Regions from separate parts of the Nocardioides sp. NPDC057772 genome, predicted to be linked through region 2. Evidence: riboswitches for the same ligand, from Rfam matches in the RefSeq annotation. Region 2 holds a riboswitch; the other holds the start of a gene.
The links. A riboswitch is a leader RNA that binds a small molecule or an ion and turns the genes downstream of it on or off. The one in region 2 is predicted to bind thiamine pyrophosphate.
Positions count from the first base shown of each region.

Region 1 (4,190 bases), on a different contig from region 2:
TCGGTCGGGAGGTTGTCGAGGTAGTGGGCCGAGGCGTACTTGGCCGTCTTCAGCGCGAACTCCGCGGACGTCCCGCCGATGACGACGGCGAGGTGGTACGGCGGGCAGGCGGCCGTGCCCAGCGACCGAATCTTCTCGTCGAGGAAGGTGAGGATCTTCTCCGGGTTGAGGATCGCCTTGGTCTCCTGGAAAAGGAACGACTTGTTGGCGCTGCCGCCGCCCTTGGCCATGAAGAGGAACTTGTACTCCGGGCCGTTCTCGCCCTCGGCCGTCGAGTAGATCTCGACCTGCGCGGGCAGGTTGGAGCCGGTGTTCTTCTCCTCGTACGTGGTCAGCGGCGCGAGCTGGGAGTAGCGGAGGTTGAGCTTGGTGTAGGCGTCGAAGACACCGCGGCTGACGGTCTCGGCGTCGTCGGAGCCGGTCAGCACGCCCTCGGACTTCTTGCCCATCACGATCGCGGTGCCGGTGTCCTGGCACATCGGCAGGATCCCGCCGGCGGAGATGTTGACGTTCTTGAGCAGGTCGAGCGCGACGAAGCGGTCGTTGCCGGAGGCCTCGGGGTCGTCGATGATCTTGCGGAGCTGCTTGAGGTGCGCCGGGCGGAGGTACTGGTTGATGTCCTTCATCGCCTCGGCGGTCAGCAGGCGGATCGCCTCGGGGTCGACCTTGAGGAACTTGCGCCCGTCGACCTCGATCTCTTCCACCCCCTCTGAGGTGACCAGCCGGTAAGGCGTGTCGTCATGAGAAGTCGGGAGGAGGTCGGAGTACCGGAACTCAACGTCAGCCACGGAACCGAATCGTACGCCGCCGGGGATGTCACAGATCGCGCGCGTCCGTCGTCTAGATGTCGAGAGTCCCGAAGAACGGGGCCTGGACCCCAGGAGGAGAAATGACCGCCACCCGCATCGCACCCGCGGAGATCACCGGCTTCAAGGGGATGCTCATCAAGCGGTTCGCCATGAAGATGCTCGGTCAGGTGCCGTCCTCGGTCGGCGTCTACTGGCACAACCAGAAGGTGTTGATGGGCATGTCCGGCCTCGGCTCCAAGGTCAAGAAGTGGGATGCCTGCGACGAGCAGCTGAAGTCTTTTGCCCACATGGCCGTCGCCTCGTCGGTCGGGTGCAGCTGGTGCCTGGACTTCAACTACTTCGAGGCGCACAACCGCGGCCTCGACATGGACAAGGCCCGGGAGGTGCCGCGCTGGCGTGAGTCGGATGTGTTCACCCCGCTGGAGCGGGAGGTGATGGCGTACGCCGAGGCGATGAGCCAGGCCGAGCCGACCGTCACCGACGAGATGGTGTCGGCCCTGGTCGCGCAGCTCGGGGAGGCGGCCGTGATCGAGCTGACCGCGGTGATCGGGTTCGCCAACCTCTCGACCCGCACCAACGTCGCGCTGGGTATCGAGTCCGACGGCTTCGCGGAGGCCTGTGAGCTCAAGCCGCTCGCACAGCGCGGCGGTCAGTCGTCCATGATCGGGTGAACCCCTTGCGTCGGGTGCCCATCACTCCGTTACAGTGATGGAGACCCAACCCACACGGGAGTCCGCGGCAGCGGGCTGAGAGGGAGCTGGAGCCGCTCCGACCGTAATACCTGATCCGGATCATGCCGGCGAAGGAAGTGACTGACGTGTTGCCTGCCCTCCCGAGGCTCTTCTGTCTCGTGTCCACGACCGATGACCTGACGCTCCTGCCTGCGCTCGCCGCGGCAGGAGTCGACGGCTTCCAGGTGCGCGACAAGACCGCGACGACGCGTGAGCTGGTCGTTCTCACCGCGAGCGTGATCGAGCTCGTCGCTGCGTACGAGGCCTGTGTGGTCGTGGACGACCGGCTCGATGTCGCGCTCGCCGCCGGCGCGGACGGCGTCCATCTCGGTGCGTCCGATCTGCCGTTGGCCGAGGCCCGGCGGATCGCCGACGCGGTCGCCCCGGGGCTGGTCATCGGCGCGACCTGCCGGGATCGGGCCGCGGTCGAGGAGGCGGCGGCCGAGGGAGCCGACTACGCCGGCTTCGGGCCGGTCTTCGCGACCGCGTCCAAGGCTGGCCTGCCCGACCCGCTGGGCGTCTCCGCCGTCACCGATGCCGCCGGCGTGCTGCCGCTGATCGCGATCGGCGGGATCTCGGCGGAGTCTGCCGGGCCGGTCCGCGCCGCCGGGGCCCACGGGGTCGCCGTGATCGGTGGGCTCTGGCGACAACCCGATCCACTCCAGGCCGCGAAGGAGCTCGTGACGGCGGTGGCGTGATGCGCGTACGCGTTCTGGGGGCCGGGATCGTCGGGCTGTCTGTCGCCGATGAGCTGATCCGCCGCGGGCACGAGGTCACGATGGTCGATCCCGCGCCGGGGTCGGGGGCGTCGTACGCCGCGGCCGGCATGCTCAGCCCGGCCGGCGAGGCCTGGCACGGCGAGGAGGACCTGACCCGGCTGTGCCTGTCATCGCTCGCGCTGTGGCCTGACTTCGCGTCGAGGCTCGGGGTGCCCGTGCACACCCGCGGGACGCTGCTGGTCGGCGTCGACGCCGGGGACGTGCAGCAGGTCGAGCGGCAGCTCGCGGTGCTCGACCTCGCCGGGGTCGCCTACGAACGGCTGGGGCGTCGCGACCTGCTGGGATACGAACCCGGACTCGGCCGGGTCGCCGGCGGCGCCTTCCTCGCCGAGGACCATTCCGTCGACCCGCGTGCCGTCGTCGCGGCGCTGCTCGCGCGGGTAGGTGACCGCGTTGGTGACGGTGTTGAGGCCGCCGACCTGACTGTGATCGCGACCGGCGCGCAGCTGCCCGCTCCGTACTCCTCCCTCATCCGCCCGGTACGCGGCGACGTCGTCCGCCTGCGGACGGCGGAGCGGGTGGAGCGGACGGTGCGGGCCTGGGTGCACGGCGAGCAGGTGTACGTGGTGCCGCGGACCGAGAGCGACGAGGTCGTCATCGGGGCGACCTCCGAGGAACGCGACGGTCCGCTGCTGCCGACCGTCGAGGGCGTGTGGCGGCTGCTCGACTCCGCCCGCCGGGTGGTGCCGGGGCTCGACCGGGCCAGCGTGGTGGAGGTGACCTCGCGGGATCGGCCCGGCACCGCGGACAACCTGCCGCTCGTCGGACCGACCCAGGAGCCCGGCGTCGTGCTCGCCGCGGGCGCCTACCGCAACGGGGTCCTGCTCGCGCCGCTCATCGCGCGGCTCGTCGCCGATCACATCGAGACAGGGACGGTGGAGCCCGTGGTGGATCCGCGCCGGTTCCTGGAATACCCGGTCGACCGGGGATCCCTGGGCCTGACGGGCACTGAAACACCCGACAAGCCCACGAAGTGCCCGTCAAGCAACACCGAGGAGACCGACAGATGAGACTGATGATCAACGGCGAACCGGCCGAGGTCGCCGACGGCGCCGGCATCGTCGACCTGCTGACCGAGCGTGCTGGGAGCGCCATCGCGGTCAACGGCGAGGTCGTACCGCGTGCGGAGCATGCGACCACCCGCCTCGAGGACGGCGACGTCATCGAGATCGTGACGGCGGTGCAGGGCGGATGAGCGGAATCTTGAAGATCGCCGGACGCGAGCTGTCCTCGCGCCTCTTCCTCGGCACCGGCGGCCTGCCCAACCTGGCGCTGCTCCCGGAGGTCATCGCCGCGGCCGAGCCCGGGCTGGTGACGGTGTCGATGCGGCGTACGTCCTCCACGGCGTCCGGCGGTCTGCTCGAGACGCTCCGCGCCGCGGCCGTGCCGATCCTGCCCAACACGGCCGGTTGCCTCTCGGCGCGCGAGGCGGTGCTGACCGCCGAGCTGGCCCGGGAGGCGCTGGAGACCGACTGGGTCAAGCTCGAGGTGATCGGCGACGAGACCTCACTGATGCCCGACGCCGTCGAGCTCGTCGAGGCCGCCGAGCAGCTGGTGCGCAAAGGCTTCACGGTCCTTCCGTACGCCACCGACGACCCCGTCCTCGCGCGTCGGCTCGAGGACGCCGGCTGTGCGGCGGTGATGCCGCTCGGCTCGCCGATCGGGTCGGGGCTCGGCATCCTCAACCCGCACGCCATCGAGGCCGTCGTGGCCGCGGTCGACGTACCCGTCGTGCTCGATGCGGGGGTCGGCACCGCCTCCGACGCGGCGCTGGCGATGGAGCTCGGCTGCTCTGCCGTCCTCGCCGCCACCGCGGTGACGCGCGCCGACGCCCCGGCCGCGATGGCCCGCGCGCTGCGGCTCGCGGTCGA
Region 1 is NZ_JBHVKN010000070.1:7,584-11,773, forward strand. It holds gene ACFVJS_RS13750 (fumarate hydratase) at 1-788, opposite strand, end outside; gene ACFVJS_RS13755 (carboxymuconolactone decarboxylase family protein) at 890-1,480, shown strand; TPP riboswitch at 1,525-1,634, shown strand; gene thiE (thiamine phosphate synthase) at 1,660-2,238, shown strand; gene ACFVJS_RS13765 (FAD-dependent oxidoreductase) at 2,238-3,329, shown strand; gene thiS (sulfur carrier protein ThiS) at 3,326-3,514, shown strand; gene ACFVJS_RS13775 (thiazole synthase) at 3,511-4,190, shown strand, end outside.
Region 1: it holds a riboswitch for thiamine pyrophosphate, as region 2 does, so the genes downstream of both, thiE (thiamine phosphate synthase) here and ACFVJS_RS07740 (thiamine ABC transporter substrate binding subunit) in region 2, are expected to answer to the same signal.

Region 2 (4,190 bases):
CTCGTCGTCGGTGTCCTGTCGCTGGTCGTGCCGTCCTGGTTCCCGGACGACTCGGTATGGTCGAAGTTCGGGATCGGATACGGATTCGTTCCCGCCCTGCTGCCGATCCTGGGTCTGCTCTGGCTCTGGAGAGGACGACCCGAAGGAGCCCGATGAGCCAGACGAGTCAGTCGACAGCCACCGCCATCTCGCCTGACTCGGGGGAGCACTGGTCCGCTCCGGGAGCATGGACGGTCGCCGACGGCGTGCACCGGATCCCGCTGCCGCTGCCGATGGACGGGCTCAAGGCGGTCAACATCTACGTCCTCGAGGGCTCTGACGGGCTCTCGCTGGTCGACGGCGGCTGGGCGATCACCGAGGGGCGCGCCGCGCTGGAGAGCGGGCTGAAGAAGCTCGGCTTCGCGTTCGGCGACATTCGGCGCTTCCTGGTCACTCACGTGCATCGCGACCACTACACGCTCGCCTCCGTGCTGGGTGAGGAGTTCGGCGCCGACGTGCTGCTCGGTGCCGGCGAACGGCCCACCCTCGAGCTCACCAACGGCGACCTCGACGGCTGGATCTCGACCGACCGGCTGCTCGCCCATGCCGGTGCGCACGACCTGGCCGCCGTGTGGGCCGCCAACCCGCCGCCCGCCCCCGACCTGTCCCACTGGCGGATGCCCTCGCGATGGCTGGAAGGGGACGTACGCCTCTCCGTCGCCGGCCGCGACGTCGATGCCGTGCACACCCCCGGTCACACCCAGGGCCACTACGTCTACGCCGATCTGGCCGGCTCGGTCCTGTTCGCCGGCGACCACGTGCTGCCCACGATCACCCCGTCGATCGGCTTCGAGCCGGTCCCGGTCATCGACCCGCTGGGCGACTTCATGGCGTCGCTGACCAAGGTCCGCTCCCTGCCCGACCTGCGGCTTCTGCCCGCCCACGGCCCCGTCGCGACCTCGTCGCACGCCCGCGTCGACGAGCTCCTCGCCCACCACGAGTCGCGGCTCGCCCAGTCGCTGTCCTCGTTGAAGGCCGGCCGTCGCTCGGCGCTCGAGGTCGCGGGCGACCTCGGCTGGACCCGCCACGAGCGTGCCTTCGCCGAGCTCGACTACTTCAACGCCGGGCTCGCGGTCATGGAGACCAAGGCCCACCTGGAGCTCCTGGTCGCTCGCGGTCTCGCCACGCGTGATGAAACCGAGGCGAGCGTGCTGTTCGCTCCGGTCGATGCGGTCAGCGCCTGAGGCGCATCGGGGTGTGCGGGATGCCGTCCTCGAGGAACTCCTCGCCGTCCTTCACGAACCCGAACTTCGCGTACCAGCCGGCCAACGGAGACTGAGCATCCAGCACGATGTCACGGTCGGTGACGGCCTCGACGGCGGCCCGCATGATCACGTCCGCCAGGCCCTTGCCGCGGTGGGCGGGGGCGAGGACGACGCGGCCGATCCGCCACACGTCGCCGTCGTCGAGGATGCGGGCGGTGCCCGCGAGCTGGTCGCCGTCGGTCAGCACCACATGACGCGTCCCCGACTCGAGGTCCCGGCCGTCCAGGTCGAGGTACGGGCAGTCCTGCTCGACGACGAAGACCTCCTGGCGCAGCTGCCACAGGGCGTACGCGGTCTTGGGGGTGAGGTCGTCGAAGGACGAGATGGAGACGTCGGTCATGGGTGGATTCTCGCAAGCAAGTAGTGTTGCCGGGAACAGACAGGGGAGGCCGAGAGGCCTGAGAGTGCGGCGAGCAGCGCCGCAGACCCTCCGAACCTGCTCCGGTTGACACCGGCGAAGGGAGTCAGAATGCGCACGCGTACGCCTGCCATCACTGCCACTGCGATCACTGCGGTCTCGGCGCTGCTGCTGTCCGCCTGCGGGAGCACCCCCGCCGAGCCGGACGCCGAGAAGTCGGGCGGCGCCGACGACAAGACCGTCGTGCTGCTGACCCACGACAGCTTCACGCTGCCGAAGGAGGTGCTCGCCGAGTTCACCGAGAAGACCGGCTACACCGCCGAGATCCGGCACGCGGGCGACGGCGGCGAGCTGACCACCAAGATCGCCATGGACACCGGCAACCCCGACGGTGACGCGGTCTTCGGCGTCGACAACACCTTCGCCAGCCGGGCCATCGACCAGGGCGCGCTGGAGGCCTACACGCCGTCCGAGATCCCCGAGGGCGTCTCCGAGTACGACCTGCCCGGCGACGAGGAGCACTTCCTCACGCCCGTCGACAACGGCAGCGTGTGCGTCAACATCGACACCGAGTGGTTCGCGGCCAAGAAGCTGACGCCGCCGGAGTCGCTCGACGACCTGGCCGACCCTGCGTACAAGGACCTCTTCGTGACCCCGGGCGCGGCGACCTCGACGCCGGGGATGGCCTTCCTGCTGGCGACCGTCGCCGAGTACGGCGAGGACGGCTGGGCCGACTACTGGGGCAAGCTGATGGACAACGGCGCCAAGGTCGTCGACGGCTGGGACCAGGCCTACTACTCCGACTTCACCCAGGGCGGCGGGAAGGGTACGCGTCCGATCGTCCTCTCCTACGACTCCTCGCCGGCGTTCACCGTCAAGGACGGCAAGACCACGACCAAGGCCCTGCTCGACACCTGCTTCCGTCAGGTCGAGTACGCCGGTGTGCTGAAGGGCGCCGACCACCCCGAGGGCGCCAAGGCGCTGATCGACTTCATGCTCTCCGACAGCGTGCAGGGGGCGTTGCCGGAGAGCATGTACGTCTTCCCCGTCTCCTCCCGCGTCGAGCTGCCGGCCGAGTGGGCGAAGTTCGCCCAGCAGCCGACCTCGCCGCTCTCCGTCGAGCCGAAGGAGATCGAGGAGAACCGGGAAGCGTGGCTGGCGACCTGGAGTGACACGATCGCGCAGTGAGCTCCACCCGTCGCGTAGGGACACTCGTCGCGCTCGCCGCCCTCCCGGTGGCGGTGCTGGCGGTCTTCTTCGTCCTGCCGGTCACGGGGATGGTGCAGCGCGGACTGTTCTTCGGTGGCTCCTTCGACCCGTCCGTGGTGTCCCGGGTCGTGGGGCGCCCGGAGATCCAGCGGGCGCTCTGGTTCACGCTGTGGTCCTCCGGGCTCGCGACGGTGCTGAGCGTGGCCCTGGGGTTGCCGGCAGCGTTCGCCCTGCATCGACTGGCGTTTCCGCTGCAGCGTGCGATCCGGGCCGGGCTGCTGGTGCCGTTCGTGCTCCCCACCGTCGTCGTCGGCGTCGCTTTCCGGGAGCTCATCGGCGAGGCGGGGCTGCTGGCTCCTCTCGGGCTCGACGGGACCCCGACGGCGATCATCCTCGGGCTGGTCTTCTTCAACGCCTCGGTGGTGATCCGGGCCGTCGGAGCGGCCTGGGAGTCGCTCGACCCGCGCCCGGGTGAGGCGGCCGCCGCTCTCGGGGCGTCGCCTTCGCGGGTCTTGTGGACGATCACCCTGCCCGCGCTGCGTCCCGCGATCGTCTCCGCGGCTTCGGTGGTCTTCCTGTTCTGCGCCACCGCGTTCGGGATCGTGCTCACCCTCGGCGGGGTGCGCTACAACAGCATCGAGACCGAGATCTACAAGCTGACCTTCACCCTGTTCGACCTGCCCGGAGCCGCGGTGCTCTCGGTGCTCCAGCTGGTGGTCGTCGTCGGTCTCCTGGTCGTGGCCGGTCGACTGCGTTCGGTGCCGGATCCGGCGCAGTCGAGGGTCGTCGTACGCCGCCGCCGGGTGTCGCGGCGGGACCTCCCGGTCCTGCTGTCGACGTCTGTGCTCGTCCTGCTGGTGGCCGGGCCGCTGCTGGCGCTGCTGCTCGGGTCGCTGCGGGTCGAGGACCGGTGGAGCCTCGGCAACTACGTCGCCCTGCAGACCCCCGGGTTCGACCCGCCGCTGCTGGTGCCGGTCACGACCGCGCTGATGACGTCGTTGGCGGTCGCGGTGCAGGCGTCGCTGGTCGCGCTCGTGCTCGGGCTGCTGGTGGCCTTCGCGGTGACCCGCCGGTCGCGGACCCGGGCCGAGCGTCGCGTGCGGGCGGTCCTCGACGGGCTGTTCATGGTGCCGCTCGGGGTCAGCGCCGTCACGCTCGGCCTCGGGCTCTATCTGACGCTCGGCTCAGGCGCTCTCGACTTCCGGGACGAGCCGTGGCTGGTGCCGCTCGCCCAGGCTCTGGTCGCGTTGCCCCTGGTGGTGAGGACGTTGGTGCCGGTCCTGGGGTCGGTCGACGACCGGTTGCGGCAGGCCGCCGCC
Region 2 is NZ_JBHVKN010000029.1:58-4,247, forward strand. It holds partial or broken gene ACFVJS_RS07725 (hypothetical protein) at 1-156, shown strand, start outside; gene ACFVJS_RS07730 (MBL fold metallo-hydrolase) at 153-1,223, shown strand; gene ACFVJS_RS07735 (GNAT family N-acetyltransferase) at 1,213-1,644, opposite strand; TPP riboswitch at 1,676-1,784, shown strand; gene ACFVJS_RS07740 (thiamine ABC transporter substrate binding subunit) at 1,774-2,850, shown strand; gene ACFVJS_RS07745 (ABC transporter permease) at 2,847-4,190, shown strand, end outside.